Regions from separate parts of the Streptomyces sp. NPDC001536 genome, predicted to be linked through region 3. Evidence: riboswitches for the same ligand, from Rfam matches in the RefSeq annotation. Region 3 holds a riboswitch; each other region holds the start of a gene.
What was found. A riboswitch is a leader RNA that binds a small molecule or an ion and turns the genes downstream of it on or off. The one in region 3 is predicted to bind thiamine pyrophosphate.
Positions count from the first base shown of each region.

Region 1: it holds a riboswitch for thiamine pyrophosphate, as region 3 does, so the genes downstream of both, thiC (phosphomethylpyrimidine synthase ThiC) here and ACFY0U_RS32970 (thiamine ABC transporter substrate binding subunit) in region 3, are expected to answer to the same signal.
Region 2: it holds a riboswitch for thiamine pyrophosphate, as region 3 does, so the genes downstream of both, thiO (glycine oxidase ThiO) here and ACFY0U_RS32970 (thiamine ABC transporter substrate binding subunit) in region 3, are expected to answer to the same signal.

Region 1 covers NZ_JBIAVQ010000003.1:629,666-639,194, reverse strand. The annotation lists gene ACFY0U_RS11870 (LacI family DNA-binding transcriptional regulator) at 307-1,419, shown strand; gene ACFY0U_RS11865 (metallophosphoesterase) at 1,621-2,691, shown strand; gene ACFY0U_RS11860 (hypothetical protein) at 2,885-3,751, shown strand; gene ACFY0U_RS11855 (winged helix-turn-helix transcriptional regulator) at 3,886-4,302, opposite strand; gene ACFY0U_RS11850 (NADP-dependent oxidoreductase) at 4,425-5,366, shown strand; gene thiC (phosphomethylpyrimidine synthase ThiC) at 5,412-7,217, opposite strand; TPP riboswitch at 7,210-7,399, opposite strand; gene ACFY0U_RS11840 (YibE/F family protein) at 7,472-9,283, shown strand; gene ACFY0U_RS11835 (SsgA family sporulation/cell division regulator) at 9,424-9,529, opposite strand, start outside.
Region 2 covers NZ_JBIAVQ010000005.1:458,323-467,851, reverse strand. The annotation lists gene bfr (bacterioferritin) at 1-160, opposite strand, end outside; gene ACFY0U_RS17630 (sulfite oxidase-like oxidoreductase) at 337-969, shown strand; gene ACFY0U_RS17625 (DUF4396 domain-containing protein) at 979-1,458, opposite strand; gene ACFY0U_RS17620 (deoxyribonuclease IV) at 1,535-2,395, opposite strand; gene pknB (Stk1 family PASTA domain-containing Ser/Thr kinase) at 2,444-4,369, opposite strand; gene ACFY0U_RS17610 (thiazole synthase) at 4,488-5,282, opposite strand; gene thiS (sulfur carrier protein ThiS) at 5,286-5,486, opposite strand; gene thiO (glycine oxidase ThiO) at 5,483-6,637, opposite strand; TPP riboswitch at 6,635-6,747, opposite strand; gene ACFY0U_RS17595 (hypothetical protein) at 6,800-7,150, shown strand; gene ACFY0U_RS17590 (NAD(P)/FAD-dependent oxidoreductase) at 7,183-8,400, shown strand; gene ACFY0U_RS17585 (Rv2175c family DNA-binding protein) at 8,466-8,837, shown strand; gene thiE (thiamine phosphate synthase) at 9,148-9,529, shown strand, end outside.
Region 3 covers NZ_JBIAVQ010000014.1:103,255-112,783, reverse strand. The annotation lists gene rlmN (23S rRNA (adenine(2503)-C(2))-methyltransferase RlmN) at 1-1,046, shown strand, start outside; TPP riboswitch at 1,070-1,177, shown strand; gene ACFY0U_RS32970 (thiamine ABC transporter substrate binding subunit) at 1,256-2,329, shown strand; gene ACFY0U_RS32965 (ABC transporter permease) at 2,374-3,975, shown strand; gene ACFY0U_RS32960 (ABC transporter ATP-binding protein) at 3,975-4,997, shown strand; gene ACFY0U_RS32955 (maleylpyruvate isomerase family mycothiol-dependent enzyme) at 5,023-5,820, shown strand; gene ACFY0U_RS32950 (LAETG motif-containing sortase-dependent surface protein) at 5,880-6,584, opposite strand; gene ACFY0U_RS32945 (LOG family protein) at 6,732-7,853, opposite strand; gene ACFY0U_RS32940 (VOC family protein) at 7,889-8,308, opposite strand; gene ACFY0U_RS32935 (hypothetical protein) at 8,404-9,529, opposite strand, start outside.

The DNA.
Region 1 (9,529 bases), on a different contig from region 3:
CCCCACTGGCATCAGGGGCATCACCGTACGAAGACAGACGAATCACAGGGCGCTCTCACATATATCTATGCGCCGGTGGCTCACGCCGTGGCGCGCATCACCCGTGAAGGTGAGTTGAGACCTCTTCGAAACATCGGCGACTTGGCAGGCCCATGCGCGTCGACAAGTCACGTAGTGCCATTGGATCGTTCAACTCCCTTTCATTCAAAGGAGTTTGACGCGGTATGACCATGCAGAAACGTGCCTGTCAACGCGTGCATATGCGCCCGCCCTACCCCACCGCATGAGCCCTACTATCGGCTCGCCATGACAGCAGCAGGGAAGCACCAGGTGAGCCGCGCGGAAACCTCACGCCGAGGCAGCCGGCCGGGCCGTGCGGGCATCAGAGACGTTGCCGCCGCCGCCGGAGTCTCCATCACGACCGTCTCCGACGCCCTCAACGGCAAGGGGCGGCTCCCGGACGCCACCCGCCGCCATGTCCGCGAGGTCGCCGACCGGTTGGGTTATCGCCCGTCGGCCGCCGCCCGAACCCTCCGTACCGGAAAGTCGGGCCTCATCGGCCTCACCGTGACGACGTACGGGGATGAACCTTTCACCTTCACGGAGTTCGCGTACTTCGCCGAGATGGCCCGGGCCGCCACCTCGGCCGCGCTCGCCCGCGGCTACGCGCTCGTCATCCTCCCCGCGACCTCGCGCCACGACGTGTGGTCGAACGTCGCCCTGGACGGGACGGTCGTCATCGATCCGTCCGACCAGGACCCGGTGGTCAGCGAACTGGTGCGGCAGGGTCTGCCGGTCGTCTCCGACGGCCGCCCGGCCGGCTCGCTGCCGGTCACCGCATGGGTCGACAACGACCACGAGGCCGCCGTACTCGGCATCCTCGACCACCTGGCCGACGCCGGCGCCCGCCGCATCGGCCTGCTGACGGGGACGTCGACGGACACGTACACCCATCTGTCGACCACGGCGTATCTGCGCTGGTGCGAGCGGGTCGGCCAGGATCCGGTGTACGAGGCCTACCCGGCGCACGATCCGTGCGCGGGCGCCGTCGCCGCCGACCGGCTGCTGGCCCGCCCGGACCGGCCCGACGCGGTCTACGGGCTGTTCGACCCGAACGGCACCGACCTGCTCGCCGCCGCCCGCCGCTACGGGCTGCGGGTACCGGACGACCTGCTTCTGGTCTGCTGCAGCGAGTCCACCGTGTACGCCAGCACCGAACCGCCGATCACCACGCTCTCGCTGAAGCCGCGCCGTATCGGCACGGCCGTGGTCCAGCTCCTCATCGACGCCATCGAGGGGGTCGAATCGGACCAACCGGTCGAGCAGGTTATACCGACGGAGCTGATCGTGCGTACCTCGTCCGAGCGCCGTCCGCCCCGGACGACCGTCAGTCCGCCCCGGTCGCCCGAGGAGGAGTAGGACGAGGGCCGTCAGCAGATGGCACAGGCCCTGCCCAATCGGGGCGAAAGCCGCGGTGAACAGGAGTCTTGCTCCGATTCACCACCCCTGGGTCATCACATGGCGCGATCCGCATTCCTATGATGGGCCCACGACACCGCGGGCCGCTGCGACCAGGCAGTCCGAAGCGGTGCAGATGCGGCGTGATGGTGGAGGGGTCTGATGACTCAGGGGGCCGGTCAGGGACCCGAGGCGGAGCGGACGGCGACGTTGCGCGACTTCCGGGTGCCCGCGTACGTCCACGAGACCGGTCCGTACGGCCACAGCGCGCACCCCGGCGACGTCGTACCGGCGCACGAGGCGGACTACCCGGAGGAGTACACACCCACCGAGCGCGACCTGCCGGTCATCAACCGGGGTGACACGCTTCAGGTGGCCGTCGACCCCGCGGCGGTCCCGCAGGCCGTCGTCGGGCCGGGCGCGCTGTTCGTCGTCGGTGACGTCCACGGCTATCTGGACGAGTTGGTGGCGGCCCTTCAGGAGAAGGGCCTCGTCGACGCCGCGGGCAGCTGGTGCGCGGGCACCGCCCGGCTGTGGTTCCTCGGCGACTTCACCGACCGCGGCCCGGACGGCATCGGCGTCATCGACCTCGTGATGCGGCTGTCCGCCGAGGCCGCCGCGGCCGGCGGCTACTGCAAGGCGCTCATGGGCAACCACGAGCTGCTGCTGCTCGGCGCCAAGCGGTTCGGCGACACCCCCGTCAACTCCGGTGCGGGCACCGCCACCTTCCAGGCGGCCTGGCTGCTCAACGGCGGGCAGAAGACCGACATGGACCGTCTCCAGGACCACCACCTCCAGTGGATGGCCCGCCTCGACGCCATGGAGGAGGTCGACGGGCACCTGCTCGTCCACTCGGACACCACCGCCTACCTCGACTACGGCGACTCGATCGAGGCGGTCAACGACACCGTCCGCGAGACGATCACGCGCAACGACGCGGACGAGGTCTGGGATCTGTTCCGCAAGTTCACCAAGCGCTTCTCCTTCCGTGACGAAGGCGGCGCCGACCATGTGCGCTCCCTGCTCGACACGTACGGCGGCACCCGGATCGTTCACGGTCACAGCCCCATCCCCTACCTGCTGGGCGAGGTCGGCTCGGAGGACGGCGAGGACTCCTCGGGTCCGCTGGTCGAAGGGCCGCACGTCTACGCCGAAGGGCTGGCCATCGCGATGGACGGCGGTGTGACCATGGCCGGAAAGCTGCTGGTCCAGCAACTTCCCCTGGATATCTGAACGTTCACGGGGCAGACGACCCCCCATGCCGGACTGAGCAGAGACGGCGCAGGCCAGGGCCCAATTTCTGGAAACCCCCTGTCACCGTGTGCCGTCACCGCTCTACCATCGGCTTATCCGTAGCAGGCTCCCCTCCGTTTCTGCCCGACGGCTCACAGTCATGCGAGCCCCAAGCCCTACGGAGCATCGGGGGATGCACATGAACAGCGTTCCGCAGCACCTGCTGAGCGAGGACCGCCAGGAGTACGAGCGGATCCTCGATGAGGCGCTGCGCTCCGCCCCACACCGCCCGGAACTGGCCGCTGTGGGACAGCGGCTCAATCCCGAACAGCTGCGCACCATGGCGCTCAACGCCACCGCGATCATCACGGCGGCCGCGGCGACCGAGTACCAGCACTATGTGAAGGTCCGCGAGGAACTGCGCCATCCGGCGCCGTCCACCCCGACGTCCGTCCGTGAAACCGGCTCCGCGGAGTCGGGCTCGGGCGCGGCGGGGCTCGCCGCCACCATGGGAGAGGTCGCCGAGACCGCCGGCGCGGGCGCCGTCGCCGTCGTCGCGGTCCTGGCTCCCGTCCTCGCCGGAACCGCCGCGGCGATCTTCCTGCTGGTCGGGTACATCCTGAAGATGCTCGACCCGCAGCCGGCGTTCGCCCAGACCATGCTGACCACCGGTTGGGTGTTCGGCGCGGTGACCGCGCTGGCGATCCTGGTCGCCGCGGTCGGACTGCTGCTCACCGCCCTGCGCAACCGGCCCTCGCTGGACACCGGGCCGTACGGCGAGCTGAGCGGGGAGGTGGCCCGGGCCAGGGAAGCCTGGCGTGAGGCCCTGCTGGAGCGGGGCGTCCTGCCGTTCCTGCGGGACGCGCTGGCCGATCCCGGCACGGCGGCCGCCCTGCACCGCACGGCACCGCCCGCGCCGACCAGCCGTATGCCGAACCTCGGTTACGGCCGTCCGGGCTTCAGCAGCCCGGACGACGGCTCCGCCGGTGCCCGGCCCAGCTTCACGAGCCCGGACTACACCAGCCCGGACTTCGGCGGCCCGGAGCACCAGCCGGAGTAACCCCGGCTTGCGCCCCTCGCCGCGGGGAGACCCGCCTTCGGGGGCGCGCAAGCCGGTTGTCCGGCGGGCACGGCGTCATGGCTGGCGGAACCGGTTCCCCAGGTTGCGGGCCGGTTCTGGGTTGCGGGCCGGTTCTAGGTTGAGGAGCCGGACGGCCGGCGTTCGGCGCGTTCGTCGAACTCCTCCCGTGCCGCCCTGATGGCGGCGATGTTCGCCCGCGACCAGTCGGTGATGCTCTGCACCAGGCCGCCCACCTCCAGGCCCAGCTTGGTCAACTGGTAGTCCACGCACGGCGGCACCGTCGGATACACGGTGCGGGTCAGCAACCCCTCGCGTTCCAGCGCGCGCAGAGTCTGTGTCAGCACCTTCTGCGTCACGCCGTCCAGCCGTCGCCGCAGCTCGGCGAAGCGCATGGGGTGGCCGTCCTCGAGCGCCACCAGCACCAGCATGGTCCACTTGCTGGCGATCACGTCCAGGACGGCACGGGTCGGGCAGTCGCGCAGGAAAATCTCGACGCCGCCGTGTTCTCTCAGGTCAAAGCCGGTATCCACGAAGAACCTCGGTATCAGACAAGTGCCTTCTTCCGCAGGGGTATCGCTCGGGCCGAGCATGGAGCGCACAGAGCGCCGCCCACAGGGAACGACGCCCCGCGTCCCGCTGCCGAGGAGTCCTGATGCCCGCCCCCCGTATGCATGCCATCGTCCAGTCCGCGTTCGGCGGTCCGGAGGTGCTCACCTACGCCGAGACCGATGTGCCGGAGCCCGGTCCCGGGGAGGTGCTGCTGCGGGTCGCCGGTGCCGGAGTCAATCCGGGCGACGCGGTGCTCCGGTCCGGCCGGGTGCCGGAGCTGGTCACACTGCCCTGGACGCCGGGCAACGATGTGGCCGGTGTCGTCGAGCGGGTCGGTGAGGGTGTGACGCGGTTCGTGCCGGGCGACCGGGTGTACGGCATGCTGGCGGTCACCCGTCGCGGGGCGTACGCCGAGTTCACCGCCGTACCGGCCGACGCGCTGGCCCTCGCGCCCAAGAACCTCGACCTCGTGCACGCGGCGGCCGTGCCCCTGGTCGCGTTCACCGCCTGGCAGGCGCTGGCCGTGCTGGCGCGGGTCGAGCCCGGCGACCGGGTCCTGATCCATGCGGCGGCGGGGGGCGTCGGGCACGTCGCGGTCCAACTGGCCAAGGAGTTGGGCGCGTACGTCATCGGTACCGCGCGGTCGGCCAATCACGGCTTCCTGCGCGCTCTGGGCGCCGACGAACTGATCGACTACACCACCACCGACTTCCGAACCGCCGTGACTCCCGTGGACGTGGTCCTGGACCTGGTCGGCGGCCCCTACGGCCCACGCTCCCTCGACGTACTCCGCCCGGACGGCCTCCTCATCGGCGCCTCGATCGACCCGGGAACGGACGAACAACAGGCCACCGCCCGCGGCCTGCGCTACGTCTGGGTCACGGCCGAGCCTTCGGGAAAGACGCTGGCCCAGATCACCGAACGCATCGAGACAGGCCGCCTCCAGGTAACGGTCCAGCACACCTACCCCCTGGCCCAAGCCGCCGCGGCCCACCGCACGATCGAGGAGAAGCGCACCAACGGCAAGATCGTCCTCGTACCTTGACGAGTGGGGCCCACCAGGACACCGGGCCCCACCCAGGCAGACCGATCAGTCCGCAATCGGCAGGTACACCCTGTTGCCGCTCGCCGCGAACTCCTTCGACTTGAGTGCCATGCCCTCCTCGATCTCCTCCTGGTTCCCGCCGTGCCGGCGGCGGATGTCCTGGGAGATCTTCATCGAGCAGAACTTCGGCCCGCACATGGAGCAGAAGTGGGCCGTCTTGGCCGGCTCGGCCGGGAGCGTCTCGTCGTGGAACTCGCGGGCCGTGTCGGGGTCGAGGGCCAGGTTGAACTGGTCCTCCCAGCGGAACTCGAAGCGGGCGTCCGACAGCGCGTCGTCCCACTCCTGTGCGCCAGGGTGTCCCTTGGCGAGGTCCGCCGCATGGGCCGCGATCTTGTAGGTGATGACGCCGGTCTTCACGTCGTCACGATTGGGCAGGCCCAAGTGCTCCTTGGGCGTGACGTAGCAGAGCATCGCCGTGCCCCACCACGCGATCATCGCGGCACCGATGCCCGAGGTGATGTGGTCGTACGCCGGCGCGACATCCGTGGTCAGCGGGCCGAGCGTGTAGAACGGGGCCTCCTCGCAGATCTCCTGCTGGAGGTCGATGTTCTCCTTGATCTTGTGCATCGGGACATGGCCCGGACCCTCGATCATGGTCTGTACGTGGAAACGCTTGGCGATCGTGTTGAGTTCCCCGAGCGTCCTCAACTCGGCGAACTGCGCCTCGTCGTTGGCGTCCGCGATCGAACCCGGCCGGAGGCCGTCTCCGAGGGAGTACGTCACGTCGTACGCGGCGAGGATCTCGCAGAGTTCCTCGAAGTTCTCGTAGAGGAACGACTCCTTGTGGTGCGCCAGGCACCACGCCGCCATGATCGAGCCGCCGCGGGAGACGATGCCCGTCTTGCGGTTGGCCGTCAGCGGCACGTACGGCAGGCGGACGCCCGCGTGGACCGTCATGTAGTCCACGCCCTGCTCGGCCTGCTCGATGACCGTGTCCTTGTAGATCTCCCAGGTCAGCTCCTCGGCCTTGCCGTCGACCTTCTCCAGCGCCTGGTAGAGCGGCACCGTGCCGATGGGGACGGGGGAGTTGCGCAGGACCCACTCGCGGGTGGTGTGGATGTTGCGGCCCGTGGACAGGTCCATGACCGTGTCGGCGCCCCAGCGGGTCGCCCAGGTCATCTTCTCGACCTCCTCCTCGATGGAGGACGTCACCGCGGAGTTGCCGATGTTGGCGTTGACCTTCACCAGGAACCGCTTGCCGATGATCATCGGCTCGATCTCCGGATGGTTGACGTTGGCCGGGAGGACCGCGCGGCCGGCCGCGATCTCCTCCCGGACGACCTCGGGGGACACGTTCTCCCGCAGGGCCACGTACTCCATCTCCGGCGTGATCTCACCGCGGCGTGCGTACGCGAGCTGTGTGACCGCCTGCCCGTTTCGGCTGCGGCGCGGCAGCCGGGGCCGCCCCGGGAAGACCGCGTCGAGGTTGCGGAGGTTGCCGCCCCGCGGCGAGGTGTGCTTGATGCCGTCGTCCTCAGGACGGACGGGGCGGCCCGCGTATTCCTCGGTGTCCCCGCGGGCGATGATCCAGTTCTCCCGGAGCGGAGCCAGCCCCCGGCGGACATCGGTATCGACCAGGGGGTCGGTGTACGGACCCGATGTGTCGTACAGCGTGACCGACTGCCCGTTGGTGAGATGCACCTGACGGACCGGCACGCGCAGATCGGGGCGAGAGCCCTCGACATACGCCTTGTGCCAGCCGATGGACTTCCCGACCTCCGCGGACTGTTCGCCCTGAATGGGCTGTTCGTCCTGGCTGAAGGCAGGCGTGCGCGCGTCCTTGATGGTCATGAGACCTACTCCCTACGCCGGCATTACCCGGTAACAGGTTCGGCGGTCGACGCAGCGGCTTCCGTCTGCCGACGTTTCGTGTGGAACGTCACTCGCTGGTGACGATGTTCCACGTGAAACATCGCTGGGACGGAGGTCAGCGCCCTCTCAGCCCGGTGCTCCGAGCTCCCGCGTGTACAAAGGTGCCCCCCACGCTAGCGTCAATTCGGGCGCGGTGAACAGAGGGCCCCTGTCGTTCTTGCGATGATCGGTCGGTGACCACGACACATCAGCCCCCGTTCCCACCGCCCGAGCCTCCTCGTAGGCCCGGCTCCGGAAACGGGCCCGGCAACGGGCCCGGACCCGCACGCGGGCAGGGGGCGGGGTACGGCCCGGGCCCTCGCCCGGGCCCCGGCTCCGGCGACTGGCACGAGCAGGGAAACGGCACCGGGGGCGGGTTCGGGCAGGAGCCCGGATCGGGTCGGGGGTTCGGACAGGGGCCTGGTTCGGGTGGCCGGTTCGAGCAGGAGCCCGGATCGGGGGGCCGGTTCGAGCAGGGGCCCCAATCCGGGGGCCGGTTCGAGCAGGAGCCCCAATCCGGGGGCCGGTTCGAGCAGGGCCCCGGTTCCGACGGCGGTCACGACCACGGCGCCGGTGGCGGGCACGGGCATGGCACCGGTTCCGGCGGCGGAGGCACGGGCGGTGGTAGTGGCGGCGGCGGTCGCGGTGGCGGCGGACACGGTCACTCGCACAGCCACAGTCACGGCCCGGCGGCTCCCGTCTCCCAGCACCTGCGCAAGGTCATCGCCGCGATCCTCATCCCCTTCGGCGTCGCCGTGATCGTCGGGCTCGCCGTGCTGTGGCCCGGGGGCGCGCCGGGTCATGAGCGCACCGGCGTCGGCTTCGACCGGCAGACCCAGCAGGCCACGGTCACCGAGGTCGTGAACGTCAGCTGCAAGTCGGTGAACGCCTCCGGCGAGACCCCGACCGGCGACACCTCCACCGCCGAGGGTTCCTCCGCTCAGCAGCAGGCCGACGGCGAATGCAAGAAGGCGACGATCCGCGTCGACACCGGGGACGACAAGGGCCGTACGTTCACCGAGATCGTGCAGCCGGACCAGTCACGGCAGTTGCACCAGGGCGAGAAGGTCGTGGTCGCCTACGAGCCCTCCGCCCCCAAGGACCTGCAGTACTCGGTCACCGACGTGAACCGCAGGCTCCCCATGGCGTTGCTCGCCGGCATCTTCGCTGTCGCCGTCGTGGTCGTCGGGCGGTTGCGGGGCGTCATGGCGCTGGTCGCGCTGGCCATCAGCTTCCTGATCCTGAACTTCTTCATCCTGCCCGCGATCCTGCAAGGTTCGAACCCGTTGGTCGTGGCCGTGATCGGGTCGAGCGCCATCATGCTGATCGCCCTGTATCTGTGCCACGGGCTGTCGGCGAGAACATCCGTCGCGGTGCTCGGCACACTGATCTCGCTGCTGTTGATCGGCGTGCTCGGCTCGCTGTTCATCGACTGGGCCGCGCTCACCGGCAACACGGACGACAACACCGGCCTGATCCACGGTCTGTACCCGTCGATCGACATGAGCGGTCTGCTGCTCGCCGGCATCATCATCGGTTCGCTCGGTGTCCTCGACGATGTGACGGTCACCCAGACATCGGCGGTGTGGGAACTGCACGAGGCCAACCCGTCGATGGGCTGGCGCGATCTGTACCGCGCGGGCATCCGCATCGGCCGCGACCACATCGCGTCCGTCGTCAACACGCTCGTCCTCGCGTATGCGGGCGCCGCCCTGCCGCTGCTGCTGCTCTTCTCCATCGCGCAGAGCAGCGTGGGGACGGTCGCCAACAGCGAGCTCGTCGCCGAGGAGATCGTGCGCACGCTGGTGGGCTCGATCGGCCTGGTCGCGTCCGTGCCGGTGACGACCGCCCTCGCGGCTCTGGTGGTGTCGGCCGACCGGCCGACGCTCCCGTCCGGGGCGGCACCGGTGGGCGGAGGGCCGGCTCCGACGGGCGCCCAGTCGATGTCCGCGGGCACACAGCCGGCCGCGGCACGGGGCGGGCGCGGGCGGCGACGCAAGCGCTGACTCCTGCATCTGCTGTCACAGGGGCTGTACGGCGCCGTACAGCCCCTGTGGCCTACCCCAGGCCCCCTGGAGGAGAAGCGTTCCTGCGCGGGCCCCACGCCCGCGCTGAAGCGTTACGCCCCCCACATGGCCGTAACGCTTCAGCCCGCGCTCTGTTCCTCCGCCAGAATCCGGTCCAGGGCCTCCTCGAGATGGGCGTCGAAGTCGCCGAGCGCCCCCTCCTGGCCCAGCGGCACCAACTTGTCG
Region 2 (9,529 bases), on a different contig from region 3:
GCTTCATCTCGTCGAACGACTCGTGGCGCGTGTACTTGGCGAGCTTCGTCCAGCCGAAGTTCTCCTGCATCTTCGCGTGCAGGAAGTACTGGTTGATCGCGGTGAGCTCGCCGGTGAGCTGCTCGTTGAGGAATTCGATGACCTCGGGGTCGCCCTGCATCGCAGAGGCTCCTTCCAACCGGGGGGAACTGGCAGGTTGCGCCGCATCCTCGCACCGGTCTCGAAGATCGTCCAGTAAGTCTTCACTTAGTAAGTAAGGGCATGCTTAGTCCGATTTGAGGCGAATCAGGGAAGCCTTGGTCAGGTGCACTGCCCCGGGTCTGTCAGGATGGAGTCATGGGTCAGCCGGTGGAACGCGAGTCAGGAGAAGCGGCACGATCCCAGCTTCCGCCGGGACAGCGAATGCAACGCGGCTGGCCGGTCACGCACTACGGACCCGTCCCCAAGTTCCGCCCCGAACGCTGGGAGTTCCGCGTCTTCGGCGCCACCGCCGACGGTGAGAAGCAGTGCTGGAACCACGAGGAGTTCACGGCTCTGCCGCACACCACCGTCGTGGCCGATCTGCACTGCGTCACGAAGTTCAGCATGCTCGGCGCCGAGTGGGGCGGAGTCCCCGCCCGGACCATCCTGGACATCGCCCCGCCCGCCCCGGCCGTCACCCATGTGATGGTGTGGGCCGAGTACGGCTTCAGCTCCAACCTGCGCCTCGCGGACTTCGCCGCCGACCGCACGATCTTCGCCACCCACAAGGACGGCGAACTGCTCACCGCCGAGCACGGCTTCCCGCTCCGGCTGGTCGTCCCCCATCTGTACGCCTGGAAGGGACCCAAATGGGTCCGCGGCGTCGAGTACATGACCGCCGACCGCCGTGGCTTCTGGGAGGAGCGCGGCTACCACAACATCGGCGACCCCTGGCGGGAGCAGCGCTACTCCTACCAGGAGGTGCCCGGCGACGGGCCCGAGCTCTAGCGGCTCGGATCAGTGGTGGTACTGGTGCACCACCGCGTGGCCCTTGCCGCGGCCGATCATCCACTTGTTGACCGGTGTGGTGAGGACGAAGGCGACGGCCAGCGCGATCGCCAGCGCTCCCCAGAACAGCGGGTCGGCGAGTTCGGCGTCCATGGCCCCCGGCCACAGCACGATCACTCCGTTGTCGACCAGTTCCATCACGGCGATGGACAGGGTGTCCGCGGCCAGCGCCACCTTCAGCGCGGCGCGCAGGCCGAGGCCCGCCTTCATGACGCCGCGCAGGGTGAGCGCGTAGCCGAAGAAGAAGGCGAGGACGATCGCCAGGATCAGGGTCGGGGTGTTGCCCCAGCCGAGCGCGGTGCCGATGACCATGCCGAGCACCTCGCCGATGGCACACCCCGTGAGGCAGTGGAGGGTGGCGCGGACGGCCGTGGCCCAGCTGCCGTCCGGCTGGTGGTGAGCGTGTTCCGCGTGCGCCTGGTGCTGCATGAGTGCCCCCAATGTCAGGTTACGGTTCCTGCACCGAGCAAGAACCGTATACCCCCTAGGGGTATTCCGTAACGGGCTACGCGTCGCGCAGTTTCTTCAGCCGCTCCACGTCCGCCGCGTGCCCCTCCTTGCCACCGGGCGTCTCGATGATCAGCGGTACGCCCTCGGTGGCGGGGTGGGTCATCAGCGCCCGGAACGGGTCCTCGCCGATATGGCCGGCGCCGATGTTCGCGTGCCGGTCCTTGTGGGCGCCGACCACGTCCTTGGAGTCGTTGGCGTGGATCAGCTTCAGACGGCCCTCGCCGACGGTGTCCACCAGCAGGTCCAGGGTCTGGTGCATACCGGAGGGGCCGGTCAGGTCGTGGCCGGCCGCGAAGATGTGGCAGGTGTCGAGGCAGACGCCCAGCTTGGGATGGGCGTCCAGCGCCTCGAAGTACGGACCGAAGTCCCAGGTCCGCGAGCAGAGCGAGGCACCCTGACCGGCGGTCGACTCCAGCAGCAGAAACGGGTCGTCGTCGTGGGTCAGCTCGTCGAGCAGCGGCAGCATGTGCTCCCGGACCTGCTTGAGGGCGACGGACCGGTCCCGTCCGCCGGTCGCGCTGCCCGTGTGCACGACGACGCCGAGCGCCCCGATCTCCCGCCCGCGCCGCAGCGAGTGCCGCAGGCTCTCCACCGACTTCTCCACCGTCGCCTCGGTGTGCGAGCCGAAGTTGATCAGATACGGGGCATGGACGTACGCCGGGATCGACTCCGCCGCGCACGCCGCACGGAACTCCTCGTCCTGGCGCGGGTTGCCGACGGGCGTGGCCCAGCCGCGCGGGTTGGCGACGAAGACCTGCACGGTCTCGGCCGCGAGATCACGGGCGTAGGACAGGCCGACGGAGTTCAGACCGCCGGCCACGGGGACATGGCCGCCGACGGGGTTGCGCTGAGTCATCACCCGTCCAGGGTGTCACGCGGCGCGCGGCACCCGTGATGGAGCCCCTCAGCGGATCTCGATGGTGATCGTCGACCCCTTGGGAGCGGTCTGGCCGCCCTCCACCGACTGGCTCTTGACCGTGTCCCCGAACAGCCCGAGGAGCCCGCGGTCCTCGTCGACCTTGAAGCCGGCCCCCTCCAGCTCGGCCTTCGCGTCGTCGACACTGTCACCGACGACGTCCGGGACCTCGACCATCTCCGGGCCCTTGGAGATCGTCAGCGTCACGGTGTCGCCCTCGGCGGCCTCGCTGCCGTCCCGCGGGGTCTGCGCGGCGACCAGACCCTTGTCGTACTCGGAGTTGACCTGCTCGGAGGCGACCTTCACCTTCAGACCCGCGTCCTCCAGGTCCGCCTTCGCGTCCTCCAGGCTCTCGCCGGTGACGTCCGGGACGTCCACCGGGCTGCCCTTGCTGACGACCAGGGCGACCGCGGCGCCCGAGCGGAGCGTGGTGCCCGCCTCCGGGTCGGTGCTGATCACGAAGCCCTTGATGACGTCGTCGCTGAACTCCCGGGTCACCATGCCCGGTTCGAGGCCGTCGCCCTTGAGCCGGTCCCTCGCCTTGTCGAGCCGGAGGCCCGTGAGGTCGCCCAGCTTCACCGTCTCGGGACCCTTGGAGACGGTCAGCGTCACCGAGTCGTTGTTGCGGATCCGGGTGCCGACGGACGGGTCCGAGCCGATGACCCGGCCGCGCTTGACGGTGTCGCTGTACTCCTGCTTCACCTTGCCGACTTCCAGTCCGGCCTCGCCCAACCGGTCCCGGGCCTGCGCCTCGGTCTTGTCGATCAGCGCCGGGACCTTGGTGAACTGCCCGGAGTTGATGTACCAGACGCCGGCGCCGACACCGAGGATCAGCAGCAGGGCGACCACGATCGCGAGGGGGCCGCGCGGGGGTCCCGAACGGCGCCGGGGCGGTGGAGGCGGCGGGCTCTCGAAACGGCTCGTGCGGTTGACCGCTGTCCGCGGCTCGTCCCCGTCGACCGGCAGCGGCCTCGGCACCGTCAGTGAGCGCGGGATCACGCTCGTACGGTCCTCGGCGCCGCTGTGCGCGACGGACAGGGCCTGCGGCGGGACCAGGTCCAGCTGGTCCTCGCTGAGCGCGCCGCGCGCCGCGCGGGCCTGTGCGAGCAGGGCCACCGCGTCGTACGGGCGGATGTCCGGGGTGCGGGCGGTCGCCGACGCGACCAGCTCGTCCAGCTCGTACGCCAGCCCCGGCACGATGCCCGAGGGCGGCGGGACGTCCTCGTGGAGGTGCTTGTAGAGCACCACCGCGGGGGAGTCCCCGTCGTGCGGCTTCTCGCCGGTCAGCATCTCGTAGAGCACGACACCGCACGCGTACACGTCGACGCGGGGATCGGCGGTGCCGCTCTCGATCTGCTCCGGCGCCAGATAGGAGACCGTGCCGAGCACGGTGCCCGTGGTGTTGGTGACGGTGTCGACGGACCGGACGAGCCCGAAGTCGGCCACCTTGACCCGGCCGTCGTCGCCGATCAGCACGTTCTCGGGCTTCATGTCCCGGTGCACGAACCCCGCGCGGTGCGCGGCGCCGAGCGCGGCGAGGACCGGCTCCAGGATGTCGAGCGCGGCCCGCGGCTGGAGCGCGCCACGGTCGCGCAGCACGTCACGCAGGGTGCAGCCCGCCACGTACTCCATGGCGAGATAGACGTACGACCCGTCGGTGCCCTGGTCGAAGACCTGCACCACATTGGGGTGGGCGAGCCGGGCGACGGACTTGGCCTCGCGGATGAACCGGTCCACGAAGGTGGCGTCGGCGGCGAGGCCCGGGTGCATCACCTTCAGCGCGAGCACGCGGTCGAGGCGGGTGTCCACGGCCCGGTAGACCGTGGCCATCCCGCCGACCGCGATCCGCGCGTCCACGCGATAGCGGCCGTCGAGCACCTGCCCGACCAGAGGGTCCTGAAGGGTCGTATCCACGCAGGTGAGTGTACGAGCCGCGACTGACAGGGCCGCCGGTTCGGGCGAGATCGGGGCGGGACTGAAGCCGTCCTGTGACGGACGTCGCAACGACTTTCGGCCTGCCTCGAACGTACGTTCAGAACGCGGGGCGTTCGGGATCCAGCCGCGCCAACCCCTCCGTGGGGGACGAGGCTTCGGCGAAGTGCCGCTTGGGGATGCGCCCCGCCCGGTACGCCAGCCGGCCCGCCTCCACCGCGTGCCGCATCGCGTGCGCCATCAGCTCCGGCTCCCGGGCCCGGGTCACCGCCGAGGCGAGCATCACACCCGCGCACCCCAACTCCATCGCCAGCGCCGCGTCCGACGCCGTACCGGCCCCCGCGTCCAGGATCACCGGCACGCGCGCGTGCTCGACGATCAGCTGGAAGTTGTGCGGGTTGCGGATCCCGAGCCCGGAGCCGATGGGCGAGCCCAGAGGCATGATCGCCGCGCAGCCCACGTCCTCCAGCTTCCGCGCGAGGACGGGGTCGTCATTGGTGTACGGCAGCACCGTGAAACCGTCGTCGACCAGCGTCTCCGCGGCGTCCAGGAGCTCGATGGGGTCCGGCAGCAGGGTGCGTTCGTCGGCGATGACCTCCAGCTTGACCAGGTCGGTGCCGAGGGCCTCGCGCGCGAGGCGGGCCGTCAGCACGGCCTCGCCCGCGGTGAAACAGCCCGCGGTGTTGGGCAGCACCTCGATGCCGAGCCCGGTCAGCACGGAGAGGACCGAGCCGTGCACCGTCGGATCCACCCGCCGCATCGCGACTGTGGTCAGCTCGGTGCCGGAGGCGTTCAGCGCCCGCTCCAGCACATCCGGGCTGGGCGCGCCGCCGGTGCCCATGATCAGACGGGACGAGAAGGTCCTGCCGCCGAGGACGAAGGGATCGTCGGCCATGGGTCAGCCTCCTTGGACGGCGGTGAGGACCTCGACGCGGTCGCCCTCGCACAGGGACGTCGACGGCCACTGTCCGCGCGGGACGACGGTTTCGTTGAGGGCCGCGGCCACTCCGGCAGGGGCCGGGGCGAGGGCCCGCACGACGGTGTCGAGAGCCGTGCCGGGAGCGATCTCCCGCGGCTCTCCGTTGACGGAGATGTTCATGCGGGCAGCTCCGTGAAGGTGAAACGCCGGGGGGTGAAGGGGCGGACCTCGTCCGGGAGTTCACCCGTGGTCAGCACATGGGCCATCGCGTCGCCGGTGACCGGCGTGAGCAGCACACCGTTGCGGTAGTGACCGGTCGCCAGGAGCAGCCCCGGCAGCTCGGTCGGTCCGAGCAGCGGAGCGTTGTCGGGGGAACCGGGACGCAGCCCCGCGCGGGTCTCCGTCAGCGGCAGTTCCGTGATGCCCGGCACCAGTTCATGGGCGTCGCGCAGCAGCTCGTACACCCCGCCCGCGGTCACCGTGGTGTCCCAGCCCTGCTCCTCGCTGGTCGCCCCGATCACCAGCTCGCCGTTCTCGCGCGGCACCAGATAGACCTGGCTGCCACGGACCACGGCCCGCACGGTCCGGTTCAGGAAGGGCGCGTACCGCTGCGGCACGGTCAGCCGCAGCACCTGCCCCTTCACGGGCCGAACCGGCGGCAGGACGTCGTCGGGGACACCGGCGAGCCGTCCGCTGAGGCTGCCCCCGGCGAGCACCACCTGGGCCGCGCCCAGCCGGGTGCCGTCGGTGGCCGTGATGCCGGCGGCCCGGTCCCCCACGAGGTCCAGACGCTCGGCCCAGAGGCGGTGGAAGACCACGCCCGCGTGCTCGCACGCCGCCAACAGCGCCTTGATCAGCCGCCGGGGGTCGATCTGATGGTCGCCGTCGACCCGCAGCCCGCCGCGCACGCCCGGTGCGAGCATCGGCTCCAGACGCCGGCACTCCCGCCCGGACAGCCACTCCGACTCCAGGCCCGACTCCCGTTGCAGGGCGTGCAGTTCGCGCAGATGGGCGCGGTCGTCGGCGTCCAGCGCGACGGCGAGCGTGCCGCAGCGGCGGTAGCCGAGGTCGTGGCCGGTCAGCTCGGTGAGCTCGGCCGCGAACTGCGGATAACGGCGGGCCGAGGCCAGGTTCAGGCCCAGCAGGGTCTGCTCGCCGTAGTGCAGTTCCGTGACGGCGGCCAGCATCCCGGCGGCCACCTGGGCGGCCCCGCCGCCCGGTTCGGGATCGACGACGGCCGTGGCGAAACCGCGCTGCGCGGCCCGCCAGGCCGTGACGAGGCCGATGATTCCGCCCCCGACGACGAGGACGTCTGACGTACGTGAGGACATGGGCGTCCAGCCCCTCCCTTCGCCGGCATGACCCGGATCAGGTTCGTACGGTCGGAGGCCGGCCAGCCTCCCTCTCAGCCCGGTGCGTCCGGGCTCCCGCGAGTGCTCTACGTTGGCCACCCTAGCTCTTGGTTTTGCGCTTGTGTAAGGGAGCCCGCTGCCATGCCCCGCTCGCTGGACGGCCTCGTCCTCGCCCCCGTCGCCGACCAGGCCCCAGGTCAGGTGGGTACCCGCACCCGGTTCACGTACCACGAGAAGGACGGCGAGATCTGGGCCGAGTACACGGGCGGCGACGTCGTACGCGGGCATCTGGTGGGTACCCGGGAGGGCGACCGGCTCGACTTCCGCTACGTCCAGCTCAAGCACGACGGGACGACCTCCTCGGGGCACTGCGTGTCCACGGTCGTCGAACTGCCGGACGGGCGGGTGCGGCTGGAGGAGAGCTGGGAGTGGGAGTCGCAGTCGGGCAGCGGGACGAGCGTTGTGGAGCAGGTCACGGTGCATGACCGCTGACTGACAAATTGTCAGTTGTCTATGGTGATCCGGTGAGCGAGCAGACGGAGCAGTCTCAGCGGCGCGTGGTCGTGGTCGGCGCGGGCATGGCCGGCGTACAGACCGCGGTGGCCCTGCGCGAACAGGGTTTCACCGGCACCGTGACCCTCATCGGCGCGGAACCGCATCAGCCCTACGACCGGCCGCCGCTGTCGAAGGCCGTCCTGCTCGGCAAGGCCGAGGGCTCCGCCTTCGACGTCGACTTCGAGGCGCTCGGCATCGACCTGGAACTGGGCCGCGAGGTGCTGGGCGTCCGCCCCGCCGAGCACGAACTGGACACCGAGTCCGGGCCCGTGCCGTACGACGTCCTGGTCCTCGCCACCGGAGCCGAACCGATCCGGCTGCCCGGCGCCGAGGGCGTCCCCGGCGTCCATCTGCTGCGCACCCTCGACGACGCCGAGCGGCTGCGGCCCGTGCTCGCCCGCCAGCACGACATCGTGGTGGTCGGCGCGGGCTGGATCGGCGCCGAGTTCGCCACCGCCGCACGCGAGGCGGGCTGCGCGGTGACCGTCGTGGAGGCCGCCGAACGGCCGCTCGCGGGAGCACTGCCCGCGGAGGTGGCCGCGCCGATGTCGTCCTGGTACGCCGACGCCGGTGCCGCGCTGCGCACCCACGCGCGCGTGGAGCGGGTGCGGCCCGGCGAGGTCCTCCTGGACGACGGCACACGGCTGCCCGCGGACGCCGTCGTGGTCGGCATCGGCGCCCGCCCCGCCACGCTCTGGCTGACCGGCTCGGGCATCGAGCTCGGCACGCACGGCGAGGTGGTGGCCGACGACCGGCTGCGCACCTCCGCGCCGGACGTCTACGCGGTCGGCGATTGCGCGTCCTTCCCCTCGGGAAGGTATGGCGAGCGGCTGCTCGTCCACCACTGGGACAACGCCCTCCAGGGCCCGCGCACGGTGGCGGCCAACATCATCGGCGAGACGCCCGCGGTCTACGACCCCGTGCCGTACTTCTGGTCCGAGCAGTTCGGCCGCTTCGTCCAGTACGTCGGCCATCACACGTCCGCCGACACGGTCCTGTGGCGCGGCGAGCCGTCCGGACCGGCCTGGACGGTCTGCTGGCTGCGCGAGAACCGCCTCGTCGCCCTGCTGGCGGTGGGCCGGCCCCGGGACCTGGCGCAGGGGCGGCGGCTGATCGAGGCGGGGACGGAGCTGGACCCGGAGCTGCTGAGGGACCCGGCGCGGCCGTTGAAGGCGGCGACAGTGTAGTCCGAAAGCCCAGGTCGCAGGGGTCTGGCTTCCGACTGTCAGTGCGGGATGGCAGGCTTGATGTCGTGACCGAGATTGACGCAAAGATCGATGCTCTCGTCCCCGACTGGCTCACCCTCCCCGACATCGCGGAAATCCTCGATGTCGAGGTGACGCGTGTGCGCCAGCTGGTCAAGGAGGGCCAGCTCATCGCTGTACGCCGTGGTGAGAACCGCGCGCTGCACGTCCCCGCCGCCTTCATCGACGGGGTCGAGCAGAAGGTCGTCAAGGGCCTCACCGGGACCCTGACGCTCCTGAGGGACGACGGCTTCTCCGACGAGGAGATGCTGGAGTGGCTCTTCACCCCCGACGACAGCCTCCCCGGCACCCCCGCCCAGGCGCTGAGCGAGAACCGGGGCACGGAGGTGAAGCGCAGGGCGCAGGCGTTGGCGGTCTGACCCGAGCACGCTGAACCGCCCCGGCGCCCACCGTCCGGGGCGGCACCGTCCGGGGCGGGTCACCCGGCACCCGCGCCCCACCGCCCGGGTCGCGGCCGGCTGGGATGGGGTGCCACGGCGGTGATTGGCGGATGTTTCCCACGCCTGGCTGCGGTGACCTGCGGGTTTGCCGGCAGCGAGCGGGACAGATCCGCCAATCGCCGCTGGGGGCGCAGCCTCGGCCCGCCGCCCTGCTGTGATTCACTACCGGCCGCCGAGGGTGACCGCACTCGCCCGCGGCCCTACGCCACCGACACCGGGGGACACCGACATGCCCGACACCGCACGCGCCCGCCTCGCCGATGCCCGTGTCTACCTCTGCACCGACGCCCGCAAGCGGCAGGGGGATCTTCCGGAGTTCCTGGACGCCGTGCTGGCCGGCGGTGTCGACATCGTGCAGTTGCGTGACAAGGGCATGGAGGCGGCCGAGGAACTGGAGCACCTGAAGGTCTTCGCCGACGCCTGCGCCCGGCACGGCAAGCTCCTCGCGGTCAACGACCGGGCCGATGTCGCGCACGCGGCCGGCGCCGATGTGCTTCACCTCGGCCAGGGCGACCTCCCGGTCCCCGCCGCCCGCGCGATCCTCGGCGACGACATCCTCGTCGGCCGCTCCACGCACTCCGAGGCGGAGGCCGCCGCGGCCGCCGTCCAGG
Region 3 (9,529 bases):
ACCTTGCCGATCTCACTCCTGCCGAGCGCAAGGATGTCGTGGCCGAGATCGGTGAGAAGCCGTTTCGTGCCAAGCAGCTCTCGCAGCACTACTTCGCGCGGTACGCGCACGATCCGGAGCAGTGGACCGACATCCCGGCCGCGGCCCGGCCCAAGCTCCAGGAGGCGCTGCTTCCTGAGCTGATGACCGTCGTACGGCATCTGTCGACCGACCAGGGGACCACGCGCAAGACGCTGTGGCGGCTGTTCGACGGGACGCTCGTGGAGTCGGTGCTGATGCGGTACCCGGACCGGGTGACCATGTGCATCAGCTCGCAGGCCGGGTGCGGGATGAACTGTCCCTTCTGCGCCACCGGGCAGGCGGGCCTCGACCGCAATCTGTCCACCGCCGAGATCGTCCACCAGATCGTGGACGGGATGCGGGCGCTCAGGGACGGGGACGTGCCCGGTGGGCCCGCGCGGCTCTCCAACATCGTCTTCATGGGCATGGGTGAGCCGCTCGCCAACTACAAGCGGGTCGTGCAGTCCATCCGCGCCCTCACCGACCCCGCCCCCGACGGGCTCGGCATCTCGCAGCGCGGCATCACCGTCTCCACCGTCGGGCTCGTGCCGGCCATCCACCGGTTCGCCGACGAGGGCTTCAAGTGCCGGCTCGCGATCTCGCTGCACGCGCCGGACGACGAACTGCGCGACACCCTCGTACCCGTGAACACCCGGTGGAAGGTGCGCGAGGTGCTCGAGGCCGGGTTCGACTACGTCGAGAAGTCGGGCCGTCGGCTGTCCATCGAGTACGCCCTCATCCGGGACATCAACGACCAGGCCTGGCGTGGTGACCGGCTCGGGCGGCTGCTCAAGGGCAAGCCCGTGCATGTCAATCTCATTCCGCTGAACCCGACTCCCGGGTCCAAGTGGACCGCCTCCCGGCCCGAGGACGAGAAGGCCTTCGTCGAGGCCATCGCCGCGCACGGGGTGCCCGTCACCGTTCGGGACACCCGTGGGCAGGAGATCGACGGGGCCTGCGGTCAGCTGGCGGCGGGCGAGCGGTAACCTGAGCCCGTACGTACATCTTCATATTCCGACAGGGGAGCGCCACAGCGCTGAGAGTGCGGCAATCGGGCCGCAGACCCTCCGAACCTGGCCCAGGTCATTCTGGGTAGGGAGATCGGTCATTACTCAAGCTGTTGCGCCCTGCCCGGAGCCTCTCAGAGGTTCCGGGCAGGGCCGCGTCTCTTCCTGGTCAACCCAGGAGGAATCCAGTGAGCATCACCAAGAAGGCCACGGTCTTCGCCGTCGGGTTCGGTCTCCTCGCGCTGTCCGCGTGCGGGTCGTCCGACAGCGGTGAGTCGTCCGGCGACTCCACGACCGTCACCCTCGTCAGCCACAACTCGTGGGCTGTCTCCAAGAGCGTGCTCGCCGCGTTCGAGAAGGAGTCCGGGTACAAGGTCAAGGTCCTTGAGGACGGCGACGCCGGGCAGGCCGTCAACAAGGCGATCCTGACCAAGGACAACCCGCAGGGCGACGTCTTCTTCGGCGTCGACAACACCCTGCTGTCGAGGGCGCTCGACAACGGGCTGTTCCAGTCGTACGAGGCGAAGGGCGCCGATGAGATCAAGGCCGGGTTCCGGGTCGACGGGGACAAGGTCACGCCGATCGACACCGGCGACATCTGCGTCAACTACGACAAGGCCTACTTCAGCGAGCACAAGCTGGCCCCGCCGACGTCGTACGACGATCTGATCAAGCCCGCCTACAAGAACCTCCTCGTCACCGAGAACGCCTCCACCTCCTCGCCGGGCCTCGGCTTCCTCCTCGGCACCGCCGCCAAGTACGGCGACGACGGCTGGCAGGACTACTGGACCAAGCTCAAGGCCAACGGCGTGAAGGTCGTCGACGGCTGGGAGCAGGCCTACAACGAGGAGTTCTCGGGGTCCGCCGGCGGCAAGAAGGCCAAGGCCGACCGGCCGCTCGTCGTCTCCTACGCCTCCTCGCCGCCCGCCGAGGTCATCTACGCCGACCCGAAGCCGACGAGCGCGCCGACCGGGGTCGCCGAGGGGACCTGCTTCCGGCAGGTCGAGTACGCGGGCCTGCTGAGCAACGCCGAGAACAGCAAGGGCGGCAAGGCGCTCCTCGACTTCCTGCTCACCAAGGAGTTCCAGGACGACATGCCGCTGAACATGTTCGTCTACCCGGTGCGGGAGGGCGCCCAGGTTCCGGCCGAGTTCACGAAGTACGGGCCGCAGGCGAAGGATCCCGAGACCATGGACCCCGCCAAGATCGCCGACAACCGTGACCAGTGGGTCAAGTCGTGGACCTCGCTCGTACTGAAGTAGCCCCGCGCGGGAGCCTCAAGGGAAACGCGGCGCGGCTCGGCCTCATGGCCCTGCCCGTCGCGTTCTTCGGGGTCTTCTTCGCCTGGCCCGTCGCCGCGATCGTGGCGCGCGGGCTCAAGGCCGACGGCACCTGGCAGGTCGGCCGGATCACGGACGTGCTCGCCCAGTCCGACATCCGGCACGTCCTGTGGTTCACCACCTGGCAGGCCCTCGCCTCCACCGCGCTCACCCTGCTGATCGCGCTGCCCGGCGCCTATGTCTTCGCCCGTTTCGACTTTCCCGGCAAGCAGATCCTGCGGGCGGTCGTGACGGTCCCGTTCGTCTTGCCGACGGTCGTCGTGGGTACGGCGTTCCTGGCGCTCGTGGGGCGCGGGGGGCTGCTCGACGAGCTGTGGGGCGTACGGCTGGACACGACCGTGTGGGCGATCCTGCTCGCGCACGTCTTCTTCAACTACGCCGTCGTCGTACGCACGGTCGGCGGGCTCTGGTCGCAGCTCGACCCGCGGCAGGAGGAGGCCGCGCGGATGCTGGGCGCCTCGCGCCTCGCGGCCTGGCGGAAGGTGACCCTGCCCGCGCTCGGCCCCGCCGTGGCCGCCGCCGCCCTCATGGTGTTCCTGTTCACCTTCACCTCCTTCGGCGTGGTGCAGATCCTCGGCGGACCGACCTTCTCCACCCTCGAAGTGGAGATCTACCGCCAGACCTCGGAGATCTTCGACCTCGCCACGGCCGCGGTCCTCACGATCGTCCAGTTCGTGGCCGTGGGCGCGATCCTCGCCCTGCACGCCTGGACCGTACGGCGACGGGAGAGCGAGCTGCGGCTGGTGGACGCGTCCATGACGGCCCGGCGGCCGCGCGGGCCGGGGCAGTGGGCGCTGCTGGGCGGGGTGCTGCTCACCGTCGTCGTCCTCCTGCTGCTGCCGCTCGCCGTGCTGGTGCGGCGTTCGCTCGACGCTCCCGACTTCGGGTACTACCGGGCGCTGACGAAGTCCGACGGCGGAGTGTTCCTGGTGCCCCCGATCGAGGCGATCGGCAACTCCCTGTCCTATGCCGTCGCCGCCACCGCCATCGCGGTGCTGATCGGCGGTCTCGCCGCGGCCGCGCTGACCCGGCGGGACGCGGGGCGGTTCGTACGGGGCTTCGACGCGCTGCTGATGCTGCCGCTGGGGGTGTCCGCGGTGACCGTCGGGTTCGGGTTCCTGATCGCCCTCGACGAGCCGCCGCTGGATCTGCGGGCATCGTGGATCCTGGTGCCGCTCGCGCAGGCGCTGGTCGGGGTGCCCTTCGTCGTACGGACCATGCTGCCCGTGCTGCGAGCCGTCGATCACCGTCTGCGGGAGGCCGCGGCCGTGCTCGGGGCGTCGCCCTGGCGGGTGTGGCGGGAGGTCGATCTGCCCCTGGTGCGGCGGGCGTTGCTGATCGCGGCCGGGTTCGCGTTCGCCGTGTCGCTGGGGGAGTTCGGGGCGACCGTGTTCATCGCGCGGCCCGACAACCCGACGCTGCCGGTCGCGGTGGCGCGGCTGCTGGGGCGGGCCGGGGAGCTCAACTACGGCCAGGCGATGGCCCTTTCGACGATTCTGATGGTGGTGTGCGCGGTGGCGCTGCTGGTCCTTGAGCGGCTGCGGACCGATCGGACGGGGGAGTTCTGATGCTGCTGAGCCTTCAGGGCGCCACGGTCCGCTTCGGCGGGCGGGCGGTGCTGGACGGGGTCGACCTGTCGGTCGCCGAGCACGAGATCGTGTGTGTGCTCGGGCCCAGCGGGAGCGGGAAGTCGACGCTGCTGCGGGCGGTGGCCGGGCTGCAACACCTGGACGAGGGACGGGTGTCGCTCGACGGGCACGACCAGGCGGGGGTGGCCGCGCACAAGCGCGGGGTCGGGCTGATGTTCCAGGACCATCAGCTGTTCCCGCAGCGGGACGTGGGCGGGAACGTGGCGTTCGGGCTGCGGATGCACGGGGCTTCCAAGGGCGAACAGGCCGATCGGGTACGGGAGTTGCTCGACCTCGTCGGGCTTCCGGGCGCCGGTCGCCGTGCCGTCGCCTCGCTGTCCGGCGGTGAGCAGCAGCGGGTCGCGCTGGCCCGCGCCCTCGCGCCCCGGCCCCGGCTGCTGATGCTGGACGAGCCGCTCGGACAGCTGGACCGCTCGCTGCGGGAGCGGCTCGTGGTCGAACTGCGGGAACTGTTCGGGCGGTTGGGGACCACCGTGCTCGCGGTCACCCACGACCAGGGCGAGGCCTTCGCGCTCGCCGACCGGGTCGTCGTGATGCGGGACGGGCGGATCGCCCAGTCCGGTACGCCCCTTGAGGTGTGGCAGCGGCCCGCGGACGAGTTCGTGGCCCGTTTCCTCGGCTTCGAGAACGTCGTGGAGGGCATGGTCGGCGGCGAGGCCGCGGACACGCCCTGGGGCAAGCTGCCGGTCCCGGTGGGGAGCGCGCAGGGTCTGCGGAGTCTGCTGGTGCGGCCCGCGGGCGTGCGGCTCGTGGGCGCCGACGAGGGGCTGCCCTGCACGGTCGCCGCCCGCACCTTCAAGGGCACGCATGTCGCCGTACGCCTGCGCCCGGAGGGGGACGCGCCGCACCTTGAGGCGGCGTGCGCCCTGCGGGCGGCGCCGGAGGTCGGGGACCGGGTCGGCGTGGAGTTCGACGCGGCCGAAATCGTCGTGCTCGGCTGATCCCGGTCCCCATAGGGTGCGGGGCATGACGCCGCTTGCCCATGACCGCTACTGCGACGAGATCACCCACCAGGTCGGCCTGTTGAGGTCCGTGGTGACCTCGGGCGCCGATCTGTCCGTCACCGTGCCCACCTGCCCCGACTGGTCGCTGGAGCGGCTGGTGCGGCACACCGGCGGGGCCCTGCGCTGGGTGGAGCTGATGGTGCGCACCAGGGCCGAGGCCGAAGTCCCCGAGGAACAGGTGCCCTTGGGCCAGGGGCCCGAGGCCACGGGAGACGCGGCCGCACTGGACGCGTGGCTCGCCGAGACCGGTGAGATGCTCGTCGGCACGCTGCGGGAGGCCGGGGCGGACACGAAGGTGTGGGCCTGGGCCGGTATCCCCACCTCCGGCTTCTGGGCTCGCCGGATGGTCCACGAGCTCACGGTCCACCGCGCCGACGCCACCCTCGCCGCCGGGCTGCCCTACGAGGTCGCGCCGGACATCGCCGCCGACGCGATCGACGAATGGCTCCAGATCGTGGAGTTCGCACAGCGGACCATGCCGCACGACGAGGCCAGTGAGCTGAGAGGCGCCGGGCGCAGCATCCATCTGCACGCCACCGACGGCACGCCCGCGCTGGATGCCGAGTGGCTGGTCGAGCTGACCGACGACGTCATCGTCTGGCGGCGCGGGCACGAGAAGGCGACGGTCGCGCTCCGGGGTCCGCTGACCGCCGTCATGCTCGCCTTCTACCGTCGACTGCCCCTGGACAGCCCGGAGCTGGAGGTGCTGGGCGATCGGCGGCTGCTGGAGTTCTGGCTGGAGCGGGCCACCTTCGGCTGACACGACGGTGGCCCGCCCCCTGACGGAGAACGGGCCACAGCGGTACTGCTCGCGAGACGTCAGCGGCTGCTGCTCGCCCCACGACGACGCATGCCGAAGAAGACCGCGCCGCCACCGATGGCGACCAGGGCCGCCGCGATGCCGGCGATGACACCGGTGTTGGAGTTCGCACCGGTCTCGGCGAGGTTGGAGTCACCGGCCGCGGGGGTCGGCGCGTTGCTCGGCGAGGACGCCGGGGCGGTGCTCTCGCTCTCCGAGGCCGACGGGGTCGGGCTCGGGCTCTCCTCCTCGGCCGGCGGGGTGGCGGAGTCCGACGGAGACGGGGTGGCCGTCGGCGTCGGGGACTCCTCCTCCTTCTTGCAGGCCGTGGACGGGGTCGTCAGGTTGGGCTTGATGTCCTCGTCGAGGTAGCCCTTGGCGGTGACATGGACGCGGTACTCCGCGTTCGGCTTCCAGTCCTCGGTGAAGGTGATCGTGGTGCCTTCGCGCGAGCCCTTCACCACCTGCTCGCCGACCTTCTTGAGGTCGGCGCCGTTGTTCTGCAGGTAGACGGTGACGGTCGCCGGGATGCCGGCCGGGTCCACATCGGTGACGGTGATGACGCCGTTCTCGCCGTCGCACTTGGCTTCGGCGGAGAACTCGTTGATGTTGCAGGCCAGCGCGTTGCCGGCGACACCCAGCGCGAGCGCGGCCGAGGCGGAGGCGACTCCGAGGACGCGGGCGGAACGGGCGATGGTGCGGCGGGATATGGACAGAACTGCCACGTTTGTCCTTTACGAGATGCGCAAATGCGGGGGGTTGAGGGAGAAGTGACGTGACATCACGATCCCCAAGAGACTCACAGGTTTATAAGCGCGCCATAAGAAGTGTCAACGTGTAGGCGCGTCCCGAGCATTGCCTTTGCCGTCTTATTAACCGCCAAGACGTTTCAACGCCTGCGGAGCCTCCTCGATTCGGTCAACCAGGGCGATTCGCGACTCCATCGACCGCTCCCGGGCAAGTGACCGCAACAGCGGCCACGTGGGCAGCTTCTCCGTCCAGTGCGCCCGGTCGACGAGCACCATCGGCGTCGGCTCGCCGCGGGACTCGTAGTAGTTGGGCGTCGCGTTGTCGAAGATCTCCTGTACGGTGCCGGCGGCGCCCGGCAGGAACACCACACCAGCGGTGGAGCGGGCCAACAGGCCGTCCTCGCGGGTGGCGTTGGCGAAGTACTTGGCGATGTGGGAGGCGAAGGGGTTCGGCGGCTCGTGGCCGTAGAACCAGGTCGGGATGCCGACGGAGACGCCGCCGCGCGGCCAGCGGGTGCGCACCTCGAAGGCGGCCGCCGCCCAGTCGGTGATCGACGGTGTGAACTTCGGTGCCTTGGCGAGGAGTTGGAGGGCCTCGGTGAGTATCTCGTCGTCGAAGGGGGCGGCGTACGCGCCCAGGTTCGCCGCCTCCATCGCGCCCGGTCCGCCGCCGGTGGCGACGGTGAGGCCGGCGCGGGTCAGCTCACGGCCGAGCCGTGCGGCACCGGCGTAGGCCTCCGTGCCGCGGCCCATCGCGTGGCCGCCCATCACACCCACGACCCGTGTGCCTCTGAGGAGTTCGTCGAGCGCGTCCGAGACGGCGTCGTCGTGGATCGAGCGCAGCATCGAGGCGAGTATGTCGCCGTCTGCCTTGGTCTGCTGGAACCAGGCGTACGCACGGGCGTCGAGCGTCTCCTCGTAGCCCTTGCCGAGCCCGGCGAAGAGCTCGTCCGGCGAGTACAGGAGGCCGCGGTACGGGTCGAACGGCAGGTGGGGGACGGGCGGGAAGACCATCGCGCCGTCCGCGTGGACCTTGGCGGCCGCGTCTTGGCGCATCCGGCAGCCGAGGAAGACGGCGCCCGCCGTGTCCGTGGCGAGCAACTCCCTGGTGCGGTCCGTCAGATCGACGGCCTGGACGCGGAAGCCGGCGAGGGTGCCGCGGGCCGAGACCGTGGCGTCGAACTCGTCGAGGCTCTCGATCTCACGGTCGTTGTGGTGGGCCGCATGGGCGGGCATCGTCTGCACCCGCCCATGCTAGGCACAGCTGTTGCGGCGGATGTTCAGCCCTCGATCGCGGCCGGGTCCATCCACACGACCTCCCAGGTGTGGCCGTCGAGGTCGTCGAAGGCGCGGCCGTACATGAAGCCGGGGTCCTGGACCGTGTCCGACACGGTGCCGCCCGCAGCGCCCGCCTTCTCGACCAGCTCGTCGACCTTCTCGCGGCTCTCGGCGCTCAGACAGATCAGCACCTCGCTGGTCGTCGTGGCGTCCGCGATCTCCTTCTTCGTGAAGGTCGAGTAGAACGGCTTGGTGAGAAGCATCGCCACGATGGTGTCGCTGATCACCACGGAAGCCGCGTTCTCGTCGCTGAACTGGGGGTTGATCGAGTAGCCGAGCTCCGTGAAGAACTTCTTCGAGGCGTCGAGGTCGTTGACCGGCAGGTTGACGAAGATCATCTGCTGGTAGGCGGTGGAGGTCATGTCTGGTCTCTCCCATCGGGGTCGTGGTGTTCGGTGGGTAGACCGGCGCGCCGAACGGAACTCATCGGCGGATGGTCGTTTTTCTTCTACGAGTTTCAGCGAGCCAGTGGCATCGCCGCGAGCTCGGCGACGACGAGGGTCAGGGGACCGAAGAGGGCCAGCACCGCGCCCGCGCGCAGGGCGGCCGCGCTGCGGAGCATGGTCGCGGGGGCGCCCAGGCGCAGGAGGGCGGCGGTGGTGTCCGCGCGGGCGTGTTTCGCCTCCACGGCCGCGGTGAGCAGGGTCGCCACCGTGCAGCCGGTCACCAGGAGGGTGCCGAGGGTGGTGAGGGGGCCGAAGGCGTCGGTGTCGGGCCGGTGGAGTTCGGCCATGGCGTACGTGGCGGAGGCGACCGCGCAGACCACGCCGAGGGGGCGGCCGATACGGGTCGCCTCCTCCATGAGGACCCGGCCGGCGAGCAGGCGCAGGGCGCCCGGGCGGACCGCTTGCAGGAGGCGGCCGCACAGGTGGGTGAGGCCGGGGCCGGCCAGGGTCAGACCGGCGGCGGTGAGCAGCCAGCCGAGGAGGACGGGGGTGGGGCCGCCGGGGAAGGTGAGCGGGGTGGTGGAGGCCTCTGCCGCGTAGGCCTCCACCGCCAGACCCGCGGCCAGGACCGCGATGCCCCAGGGGAGGTCCTTGGGCGCTTCGCGGGGGGACGGGGGGACGGTGTGCGGGGCCGGATCGTGGGGCTGGTCCTCCGGGGCGGGGGTCTCCGCGGGGGCCGGGTCGTCCGTCGGTGCCGGCTGATCGTCGGCCGCGCCCCTGCGCCGAAGCTGCGAGCCGAACCTTCCGTACGCGCCGAAGGTCTCCCGCGTCCCCGTCCTGCCGTACGCCCCGAAGCGGCCGTACGACCGCGCGGACCGGCGGTTCGTGGCCGTGCGGATGTCCTTCGGGCGGTTCGCCAGGGCCACCGCGACCGACGCGATCGCCGGGACCAGACCCAGCAGGGTCAGGGCCGCGGGCAGGGGCAGGGAGGCGTCCGCTGCCAGGAACTCCGCCGCCGCGCCGTCGAAGGGCATCCCGGTCAGATCGCCGCGCAGGTGCAGGAAGAAGAGGAGGGCCAGCATCGAGCCCAGCGCGCAGGACAGGGCCGTGGTGGCGGCCGAGACCGCCATCAGACGGGCGGGGCCCAGGCCGATCGCGGCGAGGCCCGGGCGGGGGCGGGTGCCGGGGTCCGTCCGG